DNA from 3 places in the Chitinimonas violaceus genome. Region 3 is predicted to be linked to each of the others. Evidence: predicted binding sites of a transcription regulator. Region 3 holds the regulator's gene; each other region holds the start of a gene.
The links. The regulator FNR, encoded in region 3, switches genes on or off when oxygen is low (the NO sensors DNR and NnrR bind a similar motif). The targets are predictions, from matches to a motif close to TTGATNNNNATCAA.

Region 1 (7,861 bases), on a different contig from region 3:
TTTTGGCCTCTCTACATCAACAGATCAAACGATGATCTGTTGTTCTTGCGTGCTCTTGCGCTTGTCGTGCAATACGCTGCATTCAGGGCTGGCTTGCGCGGCAGGACATTGACCACGCTGTTTCTCGATCAGGTCCGCCAAACTCACCGATGCAAGGTATTCATAGATGGTACGGTTAAGGTCAGACCACAAGTCGTGCGTCATGCAGCGCTTGTTATCTTCAAGACAATTTTCCTTACCGCCGCATTGAGTGGCATCCAAGGGCTCGTCCACCGCGGTAATGATGTCGGCCACCGAAATAGCCGCCACCGGCCGCGCCAGGCAGTAACCCCCACCGGGGCCACGCACGCTATCCACAAGGTTATTGCGGCGCAGTTTGCCGAACAACTGCTCAAGATAGGAAAGTGAAATCTGCTGCCGCTCAGAAATACCCGCCAAGGTAACCGGCCCTTTCTGCTCACGCAGGGCCAAGTCCAACATGGCTGTGACGGCAAAGCGGCCTTTAGTGGTTAAACGCATATGCGTTCCTGAGTATGTATAGCTCGAAGAATAAAATACCCGACTTTTTTAGTCAAGCTTTTAACCAACTGATTTAGTCAACAATTCGGTTCAGATAATTAGGATCAAATTTATCGGCAGTAGCACGCTCTTCTGCGCAATCCACACCCAGATGTTCGAGGCGTTGCAGTATCTTTTCTATCCGCGCATCAATATTCGCGCTATGGTCAACCAGCCCATGGATAGCCTGCACGACCGGGTCATTCATCTGACTTGAAATCGCATAGGCCGAAAACCCCATCTTCTCCGCAGCAGCTTCCCGCACTTGGGCGGCCTCGCTCGCTACAATACGGGCGGGTATGCCCACAGCTGTCGCGTTGGCCGGCACATCCTTGACTACTACAGCGTTCGAGCCGACCTTGGTACCAGCATGTAATGTGATCGGTCCCAAAATCTTCGCGCCAGCACCAATAATCACGCCGGCTTCCAACGTTGGGTGGCGCTTGCCTTTATTCCAGCTCGTTCCACCCAAGGTCACACCGTGGTACAGCGTGCAATTATCCCCAATCACCGCCGTCTCACCGATCACCACACCCATGCCATGATCGATAAACACACATCGTCCTATCGTAGCGCCAGGATGTATCTCAATACCCGTCAGAAAGCGGCTGATATGCGAGGTAAAGCGCGCCAACCACTTGAAATTGTTACGCCAAAGCATATGGGCGAGTTGATGGAATGTCAGCGCATGCAAACCGGGGTAACAGGTGAGCACTTCCCACGTCGAGCGTGCAGCCGGATCACGCTCGAAAACAATGGCGATATTTTCACGTAGTCGCGCAAACATTGATGGCTCTGGGAAGCGTCGGAAAAGGCCGAGGATTTTACTCGACTATTTCATGTGCTGAAAGAAATGCCTGCGCGAGATGCACCAAAAATATTCCTTCCATACGGGTGCCATTAGAAAACAAAACACCTCGCACCAGCGAGGTGTCTTTTAGCCAGGAAGCCCTTTGTAATCAACGGACCTGATCAACCATCGCCAAAATAGGCGACAACACGCCAGCTCCCAACTTCTTGGAACGCTCACCACTCCAGCCGTATTCCTCATCGGGCAGGTCCGCGTTGTCCTTGAAGGGCATTTCGATGGTGTAGGCAAGGCAATCAAATTGCTGCCCGACCCAGTTCGTTGCCAAGGTCAGATTGGCTTGGCCCGGGGCTTCCTTTTCATAGCCATGAACGTCCTGGAAATCGGGTGAGATGGCCATCCAAGCAGCTTTAAAAGCATTTTCCAACTTATGCAACCTGTCGCTATAACCTGGGTTTCCCTCGCAACCAGCCACGAAGTTATAAGGGCGGATTTCATCGCCATGTACATCCAGAAAAAGATCGATACCTGTCGCCAGCATCTTCTCACGAACTAGGAACACTTCCGGGCTATGTGACATGGATGGGTTCTGCCACTCGCGATTCAAGTTGGCGCCCGCCGCGTTGGTCCGTAAATTACCCCTTGCCGCACCGTCTGGATTCATATTTGGCACGACGTAGAAACAGCACTTACTCAGCAATACCCTGCTGACCGGGTCGTCCACATCAAGCAGGCGTTCCAGAAAACCTTCGATAAACCATTCAGCCATGGTTTCACCTGGATGCTGCCGTGCAGTCAGCCAAACCTTTTTCTTCTTCCCCAGCGGTACAGGCGCCAATTCATCGGTAATGCGCAAGAGTGTCATGTCCCGGCCATCCAGGGTATTCCCAAGATGCTCCAGCTCGACCTTGTCCGATTCACCGGCAAAGCCGATCAGATCGAGATGCCGCTCATAGCTGTACGGCTCGAAATAGGCGAAGTAAATACTGTTGGCTACAGGGGTGACACTCGCTGTCATGACCTGACCATCAAACTCCGTGGGGATACGGAACCAGTGCTGGCGGTCGTAACTAGCCACCACGCGGTAACCATACCAATCCGGATATGCTGACTTGCCGGCATTTAAAAACCGCAGCTGCGTCGGCAACCCTACAGCCCCTTGCAGGCGGAAATGAAACCACTGAGCGAATTCACTCGCATTGTCAGGCTTGATTCGCAATTGGATGTCACGATGATCAACCAAACTGACCACCTCGATAGAACCAGAATCAAACTGGGTGCTAATCGTTAGCTTACTCATAGGGTTTCCTTTTCAACCAATGCAGCGCAGGGCTCGCCTGCCGAAAACGGGTTGCCGAAAGATCGACGATATTTCACAAAACCACGCTTGCGGTCGCCTTGATAGGCATTCTGTTCAAAAAAGCGATGGGCATCCTCGCGCTCAGTACTGCTGAGCAACATGATCTTGCTGCAGCTGTGCTCAAGGCAGATGGCATCTACCGCTGCTAGCAGTTCACTCCTCGACGTCCCCGTCGAAGTAATACCAGCGATTACCCTGCCGGACGAAATTACTCTTTTCCGTCATCTTGGCTGCCTTGCCACCAATCTTATATTTGGCGACAAACTCAACCGTACCCTCCAGACCATCCACGCCAAGCTCCGTCCCAACAATGGTAAGGCCAACCCACTTCACATCGTCGTTAAGGTCTAACTCGGCCGGCCGGGTATCCGGGTGCCAGCTGTACAAGAGGTAATCCGCCTTCTTCAGCACGTAAGCGGCATAACGCGAACGCATCAGCGCCTCTGGCGTCGGTGCGTGGATTTTTTCCATGTGGTACATAAAACAGCAGTCTTTATAGGACTTGCCACTGCCGCAGGGGCAGTCAGAAGGGAAGGCGTACTTAGCCAAGATGCAGGTATCCGTATTGGTAACAGGGGTAAAGCGCAGCAATGAGCGTAGCAGGATAAACGGCGGGTGGCAGTCGACGTTGGTTAGCTAACTGTCGTAAATGTTCAATTGCATCCAGCCCTGCGTCCAGCGTTTCGCCGTTGATGTAAAAGCGTGCGTCGTCAAAAAGCAGTACGGTTTTCATGTCCAACTGAACGCCTTGCTTGGCCAACTTGCGGGCAAAGGCGGGCTCGCTGTCCTCTTCGTCCGGCGAGTCGTAGAACACGTGGGCTTTGGGTTCGGAAAAATAATGTCCAATGAATTCACGCACCTCAGCCTCATTCCAGCGTATGCCATCCAGCATGGCTTTAATGCGTACTACAAAATCGTAGGGCACCCGTGCTGGATCAATGGGCTTTTGCAGATTAGGGTCGGCATATAAGCCATCAAGTTCGATCCGATCCCGCAGGAAATCCAGGAATGCCCCGCCCATCTCCTGCGCGCTCGGCGCACGAAAACCGATAGACCACGTTTGCCCTGCCTCCAACGCTACGCCTTCGTGCGCGTATTTGGGCGGCAGATAGAGCATGTCGCCATGTTCCAGCACCCATTCCTGCTCGGCTTCAAAGCGCTTCAATATCTTGAGCGGCGCATCTTCCGCCAAATCCAGGTCAGTTTGCGCGGAAATACGCCAACGCTTTTTGCCGCCAACCTGGAGCAAAAAGACGTCATAACTGTCAAAGTGAGGACCAACGCCGCCACCGGCTGGCGCATAGCTGATCATCAAATCATCGAGGCGCACATGGGGAATGAAGTCGAATCGGTACAGTAACTCGGTTGCAAACGGAACATGATGGTTGACGTTCTGGACCAACACAGTCCAATCCGTGGGCAGCAAGCGTTTGAAGCGATTCGGCCGAAAAGGTCCGGATTCACAAGACCATTTACCCTGTTTGTTCTCAATCAAGCGGGACTCGACATCATCCTGCGTTGCAAGCGCGATCAGATCGGCGAGTTCAGGTTGCCAGTCGAACTGGCTCACGGCCTGGCGAATCAAGAGGGGCTTCTTTTGCCAGTAATCGGACAGAAATTGCTCGGCTGTCAGATTCCCGAGTAGCGATTTGGGCATCTGGGCTATATAGGGGAAAAGTAAGGTGGCCCCGATTATCGCATCCCAGGCCAGACCATGCAGCAGGGGGAAATTCACCGAGGTACATATGCTGACACCAGGCCAAGCTGCACCCGACTTCGAGCTACCCGACGCCGCAATGGATATGGTCAGATTGTCTGACTATCGCAATAAACAGCAAGTCGTACTGTATTTCTATCATCGTGATGACGCACCAGGGTGCACAGTGGAGGCCCTGGAGTTCACTGATCTGGCCGAACACTTTGCGAAGTCCGGCACCGTGGTGCTCGGTGTCAGCCTGGATGACCCATTCTGCCATGAGGTTTTTCGCGACAGGCACGGCCTCTTGGTGCGGCTTTTATCCGATAGCGAATCAGAAGTTTCAAAGAGCTACCACACACTTCGGCAGTTGGAACGCAATGGCGTGGTAAAATTCGGCACCATCCGCTCGACATTCATCGTCGATCGCTCAGGCACGCTGCGCCACGCGCTGTATAACGTTGCTCCGCGCGGGCATGCGGCGGATGTCCTCAAACTCATTCAGCAACTTGATGCCTGACTGGCATCACCCCAAGGAAATCCGCCCATGGAAATCGCGAAGAACTCGGTAGTCGCCCTGCAATATGAAATGTTTGATGCCGAAGGCACCTCGCTGGACAAAACCCAGCCAGACGAGCCGATGGTTTACCTGCATGGCGGCTACGACGGCATTTTCCCTGTGGTGGAAGAAGCCCTTCATGGCAAGAAAGTCGGCGAGAAAATCGACGTGACCATGGAGCCCGACGATGCTTTTGGCGAATACGACGCTGAATTGGTGCGTATTGAATCCCAGGACGTTTTCCCGGCAGAACTGGAAGTCGGCATGATGTTTGAAGCCGATGACCCTGAAAGCGGTGACGTGATGCTGTTCACCGTAACCGAGATCGCCGACGGCAAAGTCGTGGTCGATGGCAACCATCCGCTGGCCGGTAAGCGCATCCGTTTTGTCGCTACGATTGCAGAAGTCCGGGCTGCTTCCAAGGAAGAACTGGACCACGGCCACGTCCACGGCCCACATGGTCATCATCACTAAATCTAAGTAGCGACCCCGAAAAAAACGGCGAACCCAGGTTCGCCGTTTTTTGTTTTTGTTTTCTGCTCAGCCGCGGACTATAGCTAGCAGAGATGCCGACGAAATGCCTTTCGATACAATTGCTTGGCTGAGTCAGCAGACAAGCCGGCCATACCCGTAATTAAGAAATTGTCCTTAAAAAATGAGAACCGTTCTTGATGAGTAGCCTCCAGCAAGCTGAATTGCCCTCTACATGGACCTTTGGGAGTAAATGCTCGATTGCCCGCCGCCCTAGCTGACGGTAAGATTTGCGGTTTCGCAGCAAAGATTTAAGTACTGATATGCAGGTACTTTCTCGGCCTCGTCCCGTACTTATTCAGTGCGCCGCTGACGCGGTTGATATAAGTCAAGGCCGACATCCGGTGTCTGCGGTAGGCTGAACGAGCCCCCTGGTACCTACGCTGCAGCAACCACCAACAAATCCGGTTCTGCTACGGTCGCGCCCCCTGTTTACCTCAGGCTGCGTACGGTATCGCAATACGGCCTGTTTGTTTTATACGCGTTTTCGGAGACTTCCATGCAAGCCAATTCGGCGCTTGAACCCCATCACGGGGTGGAAACCTTCAATTACCAAGTGGTGCGGCAGTTCAGCATCATGACGGTAGTCTGGGGGATTGTGGGTATGCTGGCCGGCGTAGTCATCGCCGCTCAGATGGCTTGGCCAGAACTGAATTACGGTCCTTATTTCCATTTCGGCCGCTTACGTCCACTACATACCAATGCGGTCATCTTCGCCTTTGGCGGCAGCGCATTGTTCGCCACCAGCTACTACGTCGTGCAACGCACCTGTGGCGTACGCCTGATTTCCGACAAACTCGCAGCCTTTACGTTCTGGGGTTGGCAACTCGTTATCGTCCTCGCCGCGATCACTTTACCGCTGGGTTATACCCAGGGTAAGGAATACGCAGAACTGGAATGGCCTATCGATGTGCTGATCACGATAGTCTGGGTTACCTACGCCTATGTGTTCTTCGGCACCATTGCCAAACGTACCCAAAAACACATCTATGTGGCTAACTGGTTCTACGGTGCTTTCATCCTGGCGGTGGCGTTGCTGCATATCGTCAACAGCATGGCCGTACCCGTCAGCATGTGGAAGTCCTACTCGGCTTACGCCGGCGCTGTGGATGCCATGGTGCAATGGTGGTATGGCCATAACGCGGTGGGCTTCTTTCTGACCGCCGCCTTCCTCGGGATGATGTACTACTTCATCCCCAAGCAAGCGGGCCGTCCTGTTTATTCCTATCGCCTGTCGGTGGTGCATTTCTGGGCGCTCGTCTTTACCTATATGTGGGCGGGACCACACCATCTGCACTACACCGCGCTGCCTGACTGGACGCAAAGCGTGGGTATGGTCTTCTCCCTGATTCTGTTGGCGCCAAGCTGGGGCGGCATGATCAACGGCATCATGACCCTGTCCGGCGCGTGGCATAAGCTGCGTACCGACCCGATCCTGAAGTTCCTGATTACTGCACTGTCTTTCTACGGCATGTCGACCTTTGAAGGCCCGATGATGTCGATCAAGACCGTCAATGCACTGAGCCACTACACCGACTGGACCATTGGCCACGTGCACTCTGGCGCCCTCGGTTGGGTTGCCATGATCTCGATTGGTTCCATCTACTACCTGATCCCACGCCTGTGGGGCCGTGACAAGATGTACTCCATTCCCTTGATCGAAGCACATTTCTGGATGGCAACGCTGGGCGTGGTGCTCTATATCGCCGCGATGTGGATCTCGGGTGTGACCCAAGGCTTGATGTGGCGTGCCACCAATGCGGATGGCACGTTGACCTACGCGTTTATTGACTCAGTCAAGGCCAGCTACCCCTACTACTACATCCGCGTACTGGGTGGAGCATTATTCCTTAGTGGTATGTTCGTGATGGCCTACAACGTGGCCCGCACCGTCATGCAGGGGAAGTCGGTGGATGCGCCGATTCCTGCTCTGCAACACGCCCACGCTTAAGCCGAGAGACGTCATGAACAGAATTCAAAGATTGATCGAAGAGCATGTCGGCTACCTGATCGTATTCACGATACTGATTATCAGCGTGGCCATGATGGTGGAAATCCTGCCATTGATGTACTCCAAGTCCACCACGCAGCCCACGCCAGGCGTAAAGCCATATGACGCACTGCAACTGGCAGGTCGGGACGTTTACCTGCGCGAAGGTTGCTACAACTGCCATTCGCAGATGATCCGCCCCTTCCGTGCCGAAACCGAACGCTATGGCCATTATTCGGTTGCTGGCGAGTCCGTCTATGACCATCCGTTCCAGTGGGGTTCCAAGCGTACCGGTCCCGACCTGGCGCGTGTCGGCGGCCGTTACTCGGATGAATGGCATGTGGTGCATCTGACCAATC
Region 2 (7,861 bases), on a different contig from region 3:
AGGAAGAGACACTGCGAGTCATCAATGCGGCTCGGGACAACCAGTTCAAATCGGTGTCCATCGACCTGATCTACGGTCTGCCCCTGCAAACACTACCGGGTTTTGGCGCAACGCTGGACAAGGTCATCGCCTCGCGGCCGGATCGGCTATCAATCTACAACTACGCCCACCTGCCACACCTGTTTAAAACCCAGCGGCAGATCAACGAAGCTGACCTGCCCAGCCAGGACACCAAGCTGGAGCTACTCAGCCTGGCCATCGCCAAATTAGCCGATGCCGGCTATGTGTATATCGGCATGGATCACTTTGCCCTGCCCGATGACGAGCTGGCGCGCGCCCAGCGTAGCGGCACCCTGCACCGCAACTTCCAGGGCTATTCAACCCACGACGATATCGACCTGCTGGCGCTGGGGGTTTCCGGCATCGGCAAGATAGGTCCCAGCTACAACCAGAATGTCCGCGGCACTGATGACTACTATGCGCAACTGGACGCCGGGCGGCTGCCCTTGTTCCGCGGCATCAGTCTGGGCCGCGACGACGAGTTGCGCCGTCATCTTATTCAACAGCTGATGTGTGAATTCCGCATCGAGCTGGCCGACTTTGCCGCGCAATGGCAAATCCATTTCAGGGATTACTTCCAGGCCGAAATGTCCAAGCTACAAGCGCTGATCGATGACGGGCTGATCAACATGGACGCAAATCAGTTGCAGGTCTTGCCCCGAGGCCGTTTGCTGGTACGCAATGTTGCGATGGTGTTTGATCGCTACCTGCAGACCGGTCAGCCGCTGGTGCGCTATTCAAAAACCATCTGAGCAAGTAAAGCAACACCACGGCCGGGTGGCACGACCAGGAGTCCGTACATGGCCCAAACCCACGCAAAATCTGGCGATCTGGTCTGGATATCCGCCCCGCTCGCCAACACGCCGGCCTCCAATGAAGTACTGGTGCGTGATGCGCATATCGAGATTTTCCGCCTGAGCCTGCCTGCCGGCGCGCAGATGCAATCGCACAAGGCGGCAGGTGCTATGAGCGTGCAATGCCTGAGCGGCGAAGTGCGCTTCAGCTGCCACGACCAGACCCATCAGCTCACCGCCGGTGCACTGGTTTATCTGCAAGATGCCGAGCCCCATGCATTGGTATGCGTGCAGGATGCGGTACTGCTGATCACCCTGTTTCTACATCGGTGCTGAACTCCTTTCCCACGCTTTTTTCGCAAACTTGACCTCGGTCAAACCTTTACAAACCACCGCCCACCACCCGCCCTAAAACACTATATCTAGTGCTAGTCTTCACCAATAAATACTAGATGGAGTGTTTTATGCATCCGCAGCAAGTATTGAAGCGTGACGGCACACTGGCCGCCTTCGACCCAAGCAAAATCCAGCAAGCCCTGGCTGCCGCTGGCCGCGCCACCGGCGAATTCGACCCCATTGTCGCCGGCCTGCTGACCGAGCGTATGCTGGCCAGCCTGGCCGACCAACCCTGCCCTGGCATCGAGACCATCCAGAACCGGGCCGAGGAAATCCTGGTCGCCGCCGGTTGCTGGCGCACCGCCCGCGCCTACATTGTCTACCGCGAGCAGCACGCCCGCCTGCGCGATCTCAAACACACCCTGGTGGATGTGGAAAGCGCGATGGAGGAGTACCTGGACCAACGCGACTGGCGGGTCAACGCCAATGCCAATCAGGGTTACAGCCTGGGCGGGTTGATCCTGAACGTGGCGGGCAAGGTCACCGCCAATTACTGGCTCAGCCATGTACTCAGCCCCGAAGCCGGCCGGGCCCACCGCGAGGGCGATATCCATATCCACGATCTGGACATGCTCAGCGGCTACTGCGCTGGCTGGTCGCTACGCCAACTGCTCACCGAGGGCTTTAACGGCGTACCCGGCAAGGTGGAAGCGACACCGCCCAAGCACATGTCGGCCGCCATCGGCCAGATCGTCAACTTCCTTGGTACCCTGCAGAACGAATGGGCCGGCGCCCAGGCGTTCAGCTCTTTCGATACCTATATGGCGCCCTTTATCCGCCACGATGGCATGAGCTATCGCGAGGTGAAACAGGCCATGCAGGAGCTGATCTACAACCTGAACGTGCCCAGCCGCTGGGGTACCCAGACGCCGTTCACCAACCTGACCTTCGACTGGACTTGCCCCGCCGACCTGGCCGAGCAGATTCCCTATATCGGTGGTGAGGAGATGCCGTTCAGCTACGGCGAGTTGCAGGTCGAGATGGACCTGATCAACCGGGCCTATATCGAGGTGATGATGGCCGGCGACGCCAAGGGCCGCGCTTTCACCTTCCCGATCCCCACCTACAACATCACGCCGGACTTTGACTGGAATCACCCGAACACCGAGCTGCTGTTCGAAATGACCGCAAAGTATGGATTACCGTACTTCCAGAACTTCCTCAATTCCGACCTGGAGCCGCAGATGGTGCGGTCGATGTGCTGCCGGCTGCAGCTGGATTTACGAGAATTGCTGAAGCGCGGCAATGGCCTGTTCGGCTCGGCCGAGCAAACCGGCTCGGTCGGGGTAGTCACCGTCAACTGTGCCCGGCTGGGCTATCTGCATCGGGATGACGAGGCCGGCCTGCTGGCGGCGCTGGACCGGTTGCTGGACCTGGGCCGCGACGTGCTGGAAGTGAAGCGCAAGGTGGTGCAGCGCTATATCGACCAGGGTCTATACCCTTACACCAAGCGCTATCTGGGCACCCTGCGCAATCATTTCAGCACCCTGGGCGTGAACGGCATCAACGAAATGGTGCGCAACCTCAGCCGGGACACCTACGACATCACCGCGCCGGAAGGCCATGCCATGGCAGTGCGGCTGCTAGACCATGTGCGGGCACGGATGACCGAGTTCCAGGAAAGTACCGGCCACCTGTACAACCTGGAAGCCACACCAGCCGAGGGCACCACCTACCGCTTTGCCCGCGAAGACAACAAGCGCTGGCCTGACATCCTGCAGGCTGGCAGCGCCGAGCAACCGTACTACACCAACTCCAGCCAGCTACCGGTCGGCTACACCGACGACCCGTTCGAGGCGCTGACCCTGCAGGCAGAACTGCAGGGCAAGTACACCGGCGGCACCGTGCTGCATCTGTATATGAACGAAGCCATCAGCAGCAGCGAGGCCTGCAAGCAGCTGGTACGCCGCGCGCTGAGCAATTTCCGCCTGCCCTATATCACCGTCACACCCACCTTCTCGATCTGCCCCAAGCACGGCTACCTGAGCGGGCACCACCCCTACTGCCCCAAGTGTGATGCCGAGCTGCTGGCCCGTGAACCGGCTTGCTGCAATTAACCCACCACCTACTCCAACCAGGAAACCACACCATGATCGCAGCCGTCGTCACCCCCGTCCCCACCACCGCTCGCCAGCTTGATAACGCTCAGCGCACCCGCTGCGAAGTCTGGACCCGCGTCATGGGCTACCACCGCCCGGTCTCCTCCTTCAACACCGGCAAGCAAGGAGAATTCAATGAGCGCCGCTTCTTCACCGAACAGCATCATGTCTGAAATATCGCCGCTGGCTGACTGGCACATTCCGCTGCGCCTGCTGGCAGCAGAGCCGGCGCAGCTTGGTCCCGATGAGCCTGCGTTGGCAGGGTTAGTCCCGTTCTCCAGCGTGGATTGGCCCGGCCATCTGGCCGCCGTGCTGTTCATCGGCGGCTGTCCATGGCGCTGCCACTACTGCCATAACCCGCATCTGCAGGAGCGAGCCTGCCGCTATTCATGGGCCGCCATGTGCAACTGGCTGCAGAGCCGCCGTGGGCTGTTGGATGGGGTGGTGTTCTCGGGCGGCGAGCCTTTGAGTGAAGCCGCCCTGCCCGAGATGATCAAGACAGTGAAAACCATGGGCTTCAAAGTGGCGCTGCACAGTGCCGGCATCTACCCCAATCGCCTGGCCGCTGTTTTGGCTTATCTCGACTGGGTGGGGCTTGACATCAAAACCGACCCGGAAGGATACGACGCGTTGACTGGCCGCCCGCGTAGTCGCGGGCCCACCGGTATTTGTCTGGAAATGCTACTGGCAGCCGGTAGCAAGTTTGAGTGCCGTACTACCTGGAGCCCAGCTTGGCTCAGCGAAGCACGTCTGCTCAAGCTCGCCAAAGGTCTGGCCGAAAGCGGCGTGCGCCACTATGCGGTACAGCGCTACCGCAGCAGCCCCGATGTACCGCCGGATGCGGTGCTGAGCATCCGGGCCCAAAGCCAATTGGCCGAGTGGTTTGAGCAATTTGAATACCGATAGAGGAGCACTCACCAGCACCTACCGAACCTGCCGATGTATCTAGCCCACTCGGTGAATATCCAGCGCCATTGTCAGCGCCTAGCATCGACCCATCTTTCTCGCACCTGAGGCACACGTCCATGGCCCATAAACTAGATGTGGATTCCTTACTGCTACGCCTGCCACTGTTCCGTAACCTGGACGCCGATCAACTAGCGCTGATGGCCCGCGCCAGTCAGCAGGTGCGGGTGGCCAAGCATCAGTTCGTGTTTCACCGGGGTGATCCGGCCAACGGGCTATATGTGGTGGCGGTTGGCGGCATCAAGCTGGCCATACCCTCCCCCAGCGGGCAGGAGAAAGTGATCGAGTTCTTCAGCCCCGGCCAAGCCTTTGGCGAGGCGGTCATGTTTCTCGACAAGCCGTATATGGTGCAGGCGCAGGCCCTGGAAGACACCTTGCTGATCTGGATCGACAAGCAGGACATCTACGCCGCCATTGACCACGATACGTCCTTTGCCCGCCGCATGCTGGCCGGCTTGTCCCTGCGCCTGCATGCCCTGGTGCAAGACATCGAAACCATCAATCTGCAGAACGCCTCACAGCGGGTGATCAGTTTTCTGCTCAAGCAGCCACGAGAAAACGGCCAGGTGCATTTCCCGTTCTATAAGAATGTGATCGCCTCCAAGCTGGGCCTGACGCCGGAAACCCTGTCGCGGCTGCTGCACCAGCTCAGCGTTAAGGGTTTGATCCAGGTAGATAAGCGTGACGTACAGATTCCAGACCCTGACGCCCTGGAAGCCCTGCTGTATGGCGGCCAGTCAATCAACAATCAAGTTATTGATTTTTAAATACTTTATCCTGAACTAGCCAGGCTTGATGCCGCTCAAGGAAAGCCTACTCGTAAGCGCCTAGGCTGTCAAACAGCGCCCAATAGTTACCAGGTAACAGCGTCCAATTCTTTCCAATTACTCACTGATGTTACGCAGCCGCTCGCATCTCCAGCAGCTCGTCATAGGCCAGTTTGATGGCTTTGATGTAAAGCCTGGAGCGCAAGGCGAAGTGGTTGAGTTTGTGCGTCATCTTCAAGCACTCCAACTTGAAGACGGCGTACATCGACATGAACACGTGGTTTTGCTGGGTCCGTACCCGACGTGTCGGTGACTTCGCCAAACCCGCATTGGACTTCAGCGATTTATGGAACTCCTCTACCTTCCACCGTTTCTGATGGAGTTGGGCGACCTGCTCGCCGTCGCACGTCAGATCACTGCACACCAGATTCAACTCACCGCTGCTGCCGTCTTTGTTTGTAAAGACGCGCCGGACAATCAAGACTTCTTCATCGAAACCCTTGAGCCAGCCACGCACCGTCTGCTTATCCGATAACACCAATGAATCCACCCGCACGAAGCGGCCCTGCTGTCGGTCAGCGGCGCTGAGCGCCACCAGCCGGTTGTCTTTCAATGCCGCGACAAAGTGCTTGCGTCTGGCACGAATCAAATCAAAGTTCTCCTTCGCCGAAAACCAGCTATCCATCAACACATAGCGGAACTTGAGCTGGTTGTTGACGCAGAGGTCGGGATAGACATGTCAGGGCATCAAAGTGAGGCGAACGGGGGCTCATCTTGGCTTGGGCCAGGCAGTTCGGCAGTGTCTGGTGCGGCGTCCTGCCCCCATTCCTGCCAGTCGTCGCCCCAGAATTCCACCGGGTGCTGGGTGCGGTCGGTGCCGTTGCCGCAATTGAGTGAATCGGCCGGGCAGTACTTATCGCAACCCCAGCAGATGCGCTCGGGGTGCTTGGGGTGGCTGGGAAATTTCTTGGCCATGGTGTGCGCTCCGTTTTCAGCCCGGCTTGCCGTCAAAGCGCGGCTGCCAGTAGATGGGTAGGACGCGCGCGGCCCAAATCAGCATAAGCAACAGCCAACCGGCCGATGCCAGATGCAGGTAAGCCGCCGGCCCACCGAACAAAGCCAAACCTACCCGCAGCAGGGCAATCCCATGCAGGCCCAGGTAAATAGCCCAGTAACCGTTATCCGCCACCAGATCACGGCCACCGTGGCCGAGGGTGACGCGAGTGACAAATCCAACCAGCATGGTGCAACAAAAGCCCAAGCCCAAAGCGTGAGCTGGCGCTGCACCCACCGACACGCCAGCACTTTGCAAACCTTGCAATAGCAGGGCCGGCGCCAACCAGGCAAAGCTAAGGTGCAGCATGGCCAATAGCCGGTTTTGCAAGCTGGCTACCAGCCCCCATCGCCAGCTGGTAAAGCCCAGGCTAGCCGCCAATGCCAAGGCAGCGCTGCTGGCAATGAAATTCTGGCCCAGTGCATCGGCCACAATCAGCACGGCGCAACCGGCCAGCCAGGTATCCAGCAGCCAATTGGGCCGCCAGCTGGTATGGCTAGGCAGGGCGGATTGAGTAAAGAACGGCACCATGCGGTGCGAGACGGTGACAAACACCGGCAGCAACAAGCCCCAGAAGGTCAGTTGCCGGGCAAACCACCACAGTAGGCCATCCCCCGACTGTACCCACAGGACCGCGACCATCAGCGCCATGGCGCCCACCGTCATGGCGATCAGGATGCGCAGGGCATGGCGTTTGTCCGGTACGGTGCTTAGTTGATAGATACGCAGCCAGCGCAGCGTGGCGAAGGTCCAGCTGATCTGCATCAGCAACAGGCCGGTGGTGGGCCAACGGCCACCGTAGCTGAAGCCTGCCAGCGCAAGCCAGAGCCCCAGCAGATAGAGCAGCGCGAGCGGCAGATGGTGGCTGGCCTGGCCGGGATCGCTGACGTTGAGCCAGCGTGGCCCGGCCGTAAAGATGAAACCCAACATGAACAGCGGAAATACCCCCAGCGGCGTCAGCAAGCCGTGTACCTGCAAGGCCGGGTAGCTGCCAACAAGCGGCTGCGCAATGGCCACCGCCCACCATAGGGCCAGGCTGAGAATCGCAATGACACCTGCGCCAAAATAAGCTCGGTGGGGGACCGCAAACAGTCGCTGCAAACCGGTGCCAGGGTCGGCGGCGGGTGCGTCGAAGAGGGTGAGGCTCATCGCGTAACTCCGCGGCGTTGGCTCATATTGCGGCCTATGCGCGCCAGGGGGTCTGCTGGCAGGCGTTGGGCGGCCGGGTAGAGCAGGGCTTCTTCACGGGCGGCGTGGGCCGGGTAGTCATGGGCGAAAGCGGCAAGCGAGGCGGGCCGTACCGGTGCGGCACGGTCTGCAATGGCCTGCATCCAGGGGCGTACGTCACTCCAGAGTCGGGCCAGCTCGGCGTGCTCGGCCTCAATCTGTTTCAGATCAGCGCTGAGTTTCGGATCATCCAGTGCCCGCAGGGACGGAAACAAATCGTCTTCCTCATCAGCGTGATGCAGCGGCGCGGCATTATCGAAGTAACGCAGGATATTGCTCGCCGCTGTGGCGGCTTCTTCGTCCACGCCCTGCTGGCTTATATGGGTGTCCAGCTTGAGGCTCAGTGCACAGAAGCGGCGGACATTGTCGTGACAGGCGGTAAGCAGGCCGACCGGGTCATCAAAGCTGGGTGCCTGGCTGATGGGGGCCTTGGTTGAAGTGGTTATCCACATGAGAAGCTCGCTTGCGGGGCAACGGTGCCAGCATGCCTTGCCAGGG
Region 3 (7,861 bases):
GACTCTAACTAAGGCAACTACCAAAGAAAAAGCCGACCCAGGGTCGGCTTTTCATATGCGATTACTCGCTGCGCCAAATTATGGCTTTGGAGCTTCAGCTGGTGCAGGAGCGGCAGGCTCAGCGGCTGGGGCTGCAGCAGGAGCGGTAGGTTCAGCAGCAGGAGCAGCTGCGGCATCAGCAGCAGGGGCGGCAGGAGCAGCTGCTGCGTCAGCAGCAGGAGCGGCGGCAGCGTCAGCAGCAGGAGCTGCAGGTGCTTCAGCAGCAGGAGCAGCGGCTTCAGCAGGAGCTTCTTCCTTTTGACCGCAAGCGGCCAGACCCAAAGCGATCAGCGCAGCAACGAGGAGCTTGTTCATGGTTTTAACCTTAGTAAGTGTGAGTTCTAAATAAAACTTGTAAGCAATCGACCGTTGATCGAGGGCTTTGAAACCTTTGACGCATCAAATTCGACCGACGGCAAAATTCTAGCAGCTTTTAAGGAAAAAACCAGTGTCAAATTGCGGTGCAACATCAGCATCAACCTATCCTGTTAAATAGAAAGCCGGCGTCCCTCGCTCGGTGGCTCGGCCCGTGACCATAAATCATCGAATCGCTGTTGGCATAATGTTCGCACCGTTCCTGATTCACTCGCCTCACCACGCATGGAGGTAGGAAAAAAACGGCGCACTACTCCAGCCTCACTTAGCAGGAATTGCTCACCCGGTGCTTTATCAACTTCATTGCTTAGACGTATTTCTACAGCATGACCGAATACAGTTAATAACTCAGTCAGATGCGAACATTTACGCCAAAACCATGCATCATCGTGTAACAGGATTTTGACCCGCGCCAGATTCGATCCGGCCAGGAACTGACGGATTAATGTTGCCAATTCGGGTTTCTCAATACCGCTGCTACTTAAATCAGTATCAAACCAGTAAAGGCTCCGCTCAGCTTTGCTTATCAATTGCTGAATTTGATCCTGATAATCAAGCAGGGAATCAAAACTATTAGCAGACATAATCATTACCCAATGAAATAACGAAAGAGTCCAAACACACCATAAAGCGCGAGCAATAACCCAACAACTTGTCTAAGCCACACTTTCTGCCGCCAATGCAACAGTTGATTAGCTACCAAGCCCATCGCCATCAAGTTAGGCAATGTGCCCAATCCAAACGCTGCCAGGATAGCTGCGCCTGACAATGCAGAGCCACTCGCCAAGGCTGCCGTTGCTGCGGTATAGACCAAACCACAGGGTAGCCACCCCCATATTGCGCCGGCAAGGAGGGCAGCTGGCATGCTACGCAAAGGCAATAAAGCACTTAAACGGGGTTGAAGATGCCGCCATAACGGCACGCCAGCCCGCTCCAGCCGAGCCAACCAAGGCGACCATCCTGCAAGGTACAGGCCCAGCATCACAACCAATAACTGCGAGACCACATACAGGATTGTCTGCAAATATAAGGCTTGTGACGCCAATTCCAACGTTCCCGATATCCCACCAAGCAGCGCACCGATTGTAATATAGGCAGCCAAGCGGCCCAGATTCACAGCCAAAAGCAAATACACACGCTGGCCTGATATATTCAAGCCTAATGCAGTGACAAGGCCGCCGCACATGCCAAGGCAATGTACGCCGCCGAGAAAGCCCGCCAGAAACCACGCTGCCAAACCAACCAGATCTAATGTACCAAGCATAAGTAGAGTTTATTTCCAAGCCTCGTAGGCTTGTTTGAAGCGGCGCAAGGTCTGCTGCAAACGGGCTATCGAGGGTAAAACACAGCACAAAAACTGAAGTGTACGTTGGTGCATAGGAATTTTGAGCAACACATGCATTTCGCACCTACGCCCAATTCAGTGTTCGAGACCTTTTAATGTCCGGCATCCCAGAAGTCATTCCTCTCGTTGAACTACGTTCCAGTTGTGTTACGTGCAGCTTGCGCGAGCTATGCCTGCCTATCGGACTCGCTGCTGACGAGCTTGTCCAGCTTGATGAAGTTATCCGTCAGCGTGTCCCGGTGAAGCGTGGAAAAGCCCTTTTCCTCGCAGGCCAATCTTTTCATTCATTGTTTGCAGTCAGAACGGGTTTCTTCAAAACTACCATCCTGTCCGAAGATGGCCGGGAACAAGTCACTGGCTTTCATATGGCCGGGGAATTACTCGGTCTTGATGCATTGGGTGGGGGCAAGCATGCGTGCACCGCCATTGCTTTGGAAGACGGTGAAGTTTGCGAGCTACCCTTTACTCAGCTGGATAGCTTATCGCGCCAAATCCCGAGCCTGACACGACACTTCTACAAATTGATGAGTCGGGAGATTGTACGGGACCAAGGTATGCTGCTACTGCTGGGCAATATGCGGGCAGAAGAACGTCTCGCGGCTTTTTTGGTCAATCTGTCCCAGCGATTTGAAGCCCGTGGTTTTTCCGCCAAAGGCTTTCACCTTCGGATGACGCGGGAGGAAATTGGTAGTTATCTCGGCCTCAAACTTGAAACTGTCAGCCGAGCCTTTTCGCGCTTCCAAGCTGATGGCTTGATCAAGGTACACGGCAAACAGATCACCTTGCTGAACATCACCGCGCTAAAAGGGCTGCTCGGTACTTGCCATGTTGCCCAATAAGCCACAAAAACAAAGGCGACCAGATGGTCGCCTTTGTTTTTTTGTTTAAATTCGAGTTCCCAGAACCTGTTCAAAGAAACCCACTCACAGTCAACAGTCCAAGCCGTGCTTTGAAAAGTGGGCAATAGCTTGGTGCCTATGAATCTCCATACAGTCAGGATCAGGGCTTAGGTGCTGCTCTGCACCCTGCTGACAGCTACTCGCGACAGATCGCACAGGTTCTAAGGCGTCAGATGGGCTTCGCTATCATCTTGATGCGGCTTGTTGAAGTCGACAGGGCAATAACGATTGATCTCGCTACGATCCCGCTCGAAGAAGAGCGTTAGGCCACTCGACAGGCCAGCAAACAACCAACATACAAAAAAACCACATGAATAAGCCACAACACGGCTCTCAAATAAAGGCTCACCGCTAAAACTCAATTCGAGCGGGTCAAAGAGCGTGAAGAACAAACTATTCAAGATACCCGCTACCAGAAACGAGGGCCAAAGCACCAGGATAGACTTCAATTTCATGCGGTAGGTCTCCATGATCAGATTCCGATCTTGCGCCGGAACTGGAAAGCATCCTACTCTCGGCTTCGCCCAAGGAAAACCCCTATTAATCAATCACCTATTACTAAAACTGATGCTGCGGCGCAGCATCTATTCAGGCGATTCGATGAATATTTCAGCAAACTGAGCAGAGTCGACCATACTTCTATGGCAGTTGCTTGTTAATACTGAGCCTAACTACTTCGGAATCCTTGAAATGCGCTTGTCGCTCGATGCCCTGGTCGTCCTCGACGCTATTGATCGAAAAGGCAGTTTTGCCAGTGCTGCCAGTGAGCTACACCGAGTACCTTCAGCAATTACCTACACCATACAAAAGCTTGAACAAGATCTAGACGTACTGATTTTTGATCGCAGTGGGCATCGCGCCAAACTCACACCAGCCGGCCAGGAATTGTTGCGTGAAGGCCGACCACTGCTTGATGCCGTGCTTGCCCTTGAAGCACGGGTAAAGCGAGTCGCGACAGGTTGGGAGCCCGAACTGCGTATCGCGGTTGGTGATCTCATCGATTTCGATGTATTGCTGGAGTCCATTGCAGCCTTCGACCGCGTTGGTGGTGAAACACGGTTGCGTTTCCTACACGAAGGGTTCGGTGGCGTTTGGGATGCGCTGTATACCGGACGCGCCGACCTTGCTATCGGCGCACCGGATGAAGCACCACCTGGGGGCGGGTTTCGTAGCCAACCCCTAGGTTGGGTGGAATTTGTTCTTGCCGTTGCCCCACAACATCCGTTGGCACGTGAGCCACAACCGGTACCCATGCATATAATCAGAGCGCATCGGGCAATTAGCGTGGGCGATAGCTCACGTATTTTGCAGCCCCGCACATCCGGTTTATTGACCGGCCAAGCGACACTTACTGTCGCGAGCCAGCGCGATAAATTACGCCTGCAATTGGCAGGTATGGGTGTTGGCTTCCTGCCTCGGCGCAGCGCCGCCCCTTATCTGGCAAGTGGAAAGCTGATAGAACTACGTGCGGAGGAAGAAAAACCGGTCGCGCAACTGAACGTCGCCTGGCCCAGCAAATTACGTGGCAATGCATTACGTTGGTTTCTCGAACATCTCAGTAACGAGGCCATACGACGGCGGCTCTGTGAGCAATCCGAGCGGGATGATCTTATATGCGATTAATTGTAACGGCCGCACCGGAAACAGTGCAGACCAGACTGGAACGAGCAGGTTTGAGTAGCTCAGTCTGGAATGGCACTGGTGCAACTAAACCACCGCCAGACAAGCGTGAAGCCTCTGTATGGCTTTACAACGGTTCGACTTTGCCTGCCATCAAAGACCATGACCTGCTTATCTATGCAGCTACCCCCATACCCGACCAGCTGCCAGACAATGCCATTACCGTGGCATGGCAAGACAGTCCATTCGCCAGTCAGTATGGCTTTCAGTTGGCCGCAGGCGGAACTATCGAGATGTTAAAGCGCGCGGAAGATATCCTGGATACGCTTGCACCCATGCCCAGAGGATGGCTGCATGCCGGCGGGCACCTGGCGCCGCAATTCTTGTCGCAACTTGCACAGGAAGTAGGTAGTGGCTTATTGGGACTGGCCACAATGATACATACCATCCCCTTCGCCACATTTCACCCGCTCTGGGTTGGACAGCAACAATTACAAGCCAAGATTACAACGCTTGCTGCTGCCTATTTGCAAAACAGCCAGGATGAAGACTACCGACCGTTTCACGCCCAACCGCCGCTTTTTGACTTCATGTCGGTGCCGGTCAGTGATACAGACTCACCAGCACGCCGCTTAGCACACGTGCTGACGTGGCTTAGTAGTCACAGCAACTTTTCAAAGCCACCCCAACCAAGCAGACAATAAAAAACCCCACGCAAAGTCGTGGGGTTTTTGCTATCTGCTCGCCAACCGAAGCATGAATCTTTTCAGCACGTTATCGCGCCGACAGCCGACTCCCGCAGGTCAGCAGGTAGATTTACGCAGCAACATTCGGCGACGACTTGCGCGATGCGCTCTTTGCCACACCAGCGGCAGCCTTGGCCGAAGTCTCTGCAGCAGCAACGCCTGCCTCGGCAAAGTCACTGGTCACCTTCTTAGCGGTTTTGGCAACAGTGTCGTAGGCGGAAGCCGCGGTTGCCACTGCTGTTTTAACAGCAGAAACCATGATTTCAGAACCGGCTGGCGCTTGCTTCACCGCTTTGTCCAGGCTGGAAACCAAGTTTCTATTGAATTCAACAACCTGCTCTTCAACAAATGCGCCCAGCTCAGCTTGTGTGCTGCTGGTGGCTTCATAGACATTTTTTGCAACAGCCAGCGCCTTATCTACAGCAGGTTGCGAGATATACTGCTGCAACGCAAACAGGCCCTGCATATCTTTCACTTCGGAGAATGCCTTGGCGGTAGTGGTGTTATCGGCGATCAGATCGCGGGCAACATCGAGCTGCAGGGCAAAGAAACGCTCAGCACCGGCAAGGGCAATGTTAGACAAACGGATCGACTTTTCTACTTGAGCTTGGCCGAGTGCGGCGAAATCGGTGGTAGCAAACATTATGGTCTTCTCCTAGCTTGACATGGGTAGTTGCAACTGCGTTCAGATTAAAAAATCTTGCACCGCAGCATTAACCCATTATGAGGAGTACCATAATTAGAGTCAACAGATTTTGTGCAATGCACAAAATGATTGATTACTAATTTTTCGTTATTTAACAGCCACTTGAAAAGTAGAGCAAAAATGCTATTGCGGCGACGCAATTTAAGCAGGTGTTTTCTGCCGAATCGCTAAAATCGCTTGATTACGCAAAGTCTTACATAAGGACAATTCCTTGGGTCCCAACATCAAACTGCCCGCCTCGAGATTGTCGGCATAAAACACCCCAACGATCTTTCGGTCAATCACAACCGGCATCAACAAAAAGGTCTTTCCCGGCCCTATCTGCCGGAACCAAGCTGGAATTCGATTTTGTATCCCCGGATTATCAATATCCTCAATCAACATGTCGGCATTCTTTGCCAGCGTCACACGGAATACATCCGCACTATCGTCAAGCGGCAGGCTGAACTTTGGCAGGAACTGATCGATATCCTCGCCAAAGCCGAAACGACCCACAATCGCATTACGTTGCACACTACGGGTGGCAATCAATGCACGCTGCGCCCCCAAACTACGATAGAGGGTTTCCAGAATAATGCGCAGCAAATCATTCAGCTTGAACTCCCCGATCAAGGTCTCAGCCACCTCCTGAATGCAGTTCGCCAAGGCGTCGATAACCAAAGGCCTGTCTTTGACATCAGCTTTAATGGCATCAAGTAAAGGTGGTAGATCTGTAGGCGATGCGACGGGCACCGCTTCCTTCCCAGCCTCAGCATCTGCTGCTACTTCTTCATCATCTGGCTGGCTGATAGTCAGTGCGGGCAAACCCGCCAGCTGGCGTAAACGCAACAACGCACCATCGGCCTGGGCATCCAGACCAAACACGGCAGCCTCGTGCAGGGTCTCCTGGACCGCATCATTGACTGCAACGCGAAGGTCCCGCTCACTCACACGCAATGCATCGCCAAATTGGTCACGCACGCGTAGAAACCCTTTGAACCGCGTCGGTTCATCATCGGCCAACGTAGCCTGCATCAAGCCGGCACCTGCATTGGCAAACAGCCGCAACCAGTCGCTATCCTGGCGCGGGGCGCGGGCTTTTCCGCTTTCGGAGGCTAAACTGCTAATCAATTTATCGGGCAGATTCCAGGATCGGGCTACACCCATGCCAAGCTCAGCGTAAGTCATGCCAATCTGTCGTTGCGTGGCGACTTCCTCACGTTCCCCCTTGGCAATCAGTCGATCTATTTCCTGCGACTCCTCGTGGAAATAGAAGACCGTCAGCATCTTTCCCAGTAAGTGGAACATGCCTGCAACACGGGCCTCCTCCAGATCACGGTAACCACACTTTTCCGCCAACTTGCGGGAAATCAGGCTGGCGAAGAATGCCCGCGCTACTTCCTCTCGCAATGCCCCAGCCTGCTCGCAGTTATTCAGATGTTCGATCAATACCAGCGCCAATGCCAGCGACTTCACTGTATCAAAACCCAACACCATGACTGCACGGGAAATCGTACTTGCCCCACCACTGAATTGGCTATGGCTGGCAGAGTTGGCTAGGCGCAATACCTTATTGGTTAATGAAAAATCCCGCAGGATCACGCTGGAAAGTGCCTGTAGCTTTTCTGTATCGGCTTCGGCAATGCGATTGATTGCACCCACAGCACGCGACAGTGCAGGGAAATCATCGGTGTTTTCCATACGACGAAGAAGTTGGGGCAACGGACCCATACTTTCCTCATCAGCAGCATCCTTCGACTCACCAAGGCTGTCCAGATACGCCAACAAGGCTGTACGCAAATCCAATGGAGATCGAAACGCCGGATACGCAGGATTTGCCGACACGCTTGCGACGATAGCCTCCAGGCGTGGATCAACATCGGGTAACAAGGTGGACAACAAGGGGAAACAACCTTGTTCATCACAGATTGGCGGCTGCCCGCTCAGCGCATGGAAAAGCAGCGTCGCAACACCGGGCATCACCGGTTCGACCGGTGCTCCTTTTGGCAATACCCCTGCCAATTGCAATTCGCCATCGGTTTTCAGCAGGACATACTCAACACGAGGTGGATTCATGACATAACCCAACAGGCCCGCATGTACCACCCCCTCCAGCAAACGGGCGACCATCTGAACCGCTTCAATACAACCC

Region 1: a site for FNR is predicted at 5,831-5,844, ahead of ccoN (cytochrome-c oxidase, cbb3-type subunit I). Genes of this name have one in related genera too.
Region 2: a site for FNR is predicted at 1,219-1,232, ahead of ACUHMQ_RS02740 (ribonucleoside triphosphate reductase). Genes of this name have one in related genera too.

Annotation. Positions count from the first base shown of each region.
Region 1 covers NZ_JBQXDJ010000023.1:19,199-27,059, reverse strand. Annotated here, with positions in the region: gene iscR (Fe-S cluster assembly transcriptional regulator IscR) at 25-519, opposite strand; gene cysE (serine O-acetyltransferase) at 593-1,345, opposite strand; gene ACUHMQ_RS10050 (M14 family metallopeptidase) at 1,518-2,666, opposite strand; gene ACUHMQ_RS10045 (hypothetical protein) at 2,663-2,827, opposite strand; gene ACUHMQ_RS10040 (YchJ family protein) at 2,880-3,275, opposite strand; gene ACUHMQ_RS10035 (JmjC domain-containing protein) at 3,268-4,461, opposite strand; gene ACUHMQ_RS10030 (peroxiredoxin) at 4,472-4,942, shown strand; gene ACUHMQ_RS10025 (FKBP-type peptidyl-prolyl cis-trans isomerase) at 4,970-5,455, shown strand; gene ccoN (cytochrome-c oxidase, cbb3-type subunit I) at 6,012-7,463, shown strand; gene ccoO (cytochrome-c oxidase, cbb3-type subunit II) at 7,477-7,861, shown strand, end outside.
Region 2 covers NZ_JBQXDJ010000004.1:112,628-120,488, reverse strand. Annotated here, with positions in the region: gene hemN (oxygen-independent coproporphyrinogen III oxidase) at 1-812, shown strand, start outside; gene ACUHMQ_RS02745 (cupin domain-containing protein) at 861-1,190, shown strand; gene ACUHMQ_RS02740 (ribonucleoside triphosphate reductase) at 1,319-3,307, shown strand; gene nrdD (anaerobic ribonucleoside-triphosphate reductase) at 3,340-3,522, shown strand; gene ACUHMQ_RS02730 (anaerobic ribonucleoside-triphosphate reductase activating protein) at 3,485-4,255, shown strand; gene ACUHMQ_RS02725 (Crp/Fnr family transcriptional regulator) at 4,375-5,082, shown strand; gene ACUHMQ_RS02720 (transposase) at 5,213-5,773, opposite strand; gene ACUHMQ_RS02715 (DUF3079 domain-containing protein) at 5,830-6,057, opposite strand; gene ACUHMQ_RS02710 (NnrS family protein) at 6,074-7,285, opposite strand; gene ACUHMQ_RS02705 (hemerythrin domain-containing protein) at 7,282-7,815, opposite strand.
Region 3 covers NZ_JBQXDJ010000028.1:41,549-49,409, reverse strand. Annotated here, with positions in the region: gene ACUHMQ_RS11385 (hypothetical protein) at 79-354, opposite strand; gene ACUHMQ_RS11380 (DUF7931 domain-containing protein) at 528-998, opposite strand; gene ACUHMQ_RS11375 (sulfite exporter TauE/SafE family protein) at 1,004-1,678, opposite strand; gene fnr (fumarate/nitrate reduction transcriptional regulator Fnr) at 1,855-2,598, shown strand; gene ACUHMQ_RS11365 (hypothetical protein) at 2,820-3,113, opposite strand; gene ACUHMQ_RS11360 (LysR family transcriptional regulator) at 3,349-4,281, shown strand; gene ACUHMQ_RS11355 (hypothetical protein) at 4,272-4,982, shown strand; gene ACUHMQ_RS11350 (phasin family protein) at 5,095-5,667, opposite strand; gene ACUHMQ_RS11345 (HDOD domain-containing protein) at 5,872-7,861, opposite strand, start outside.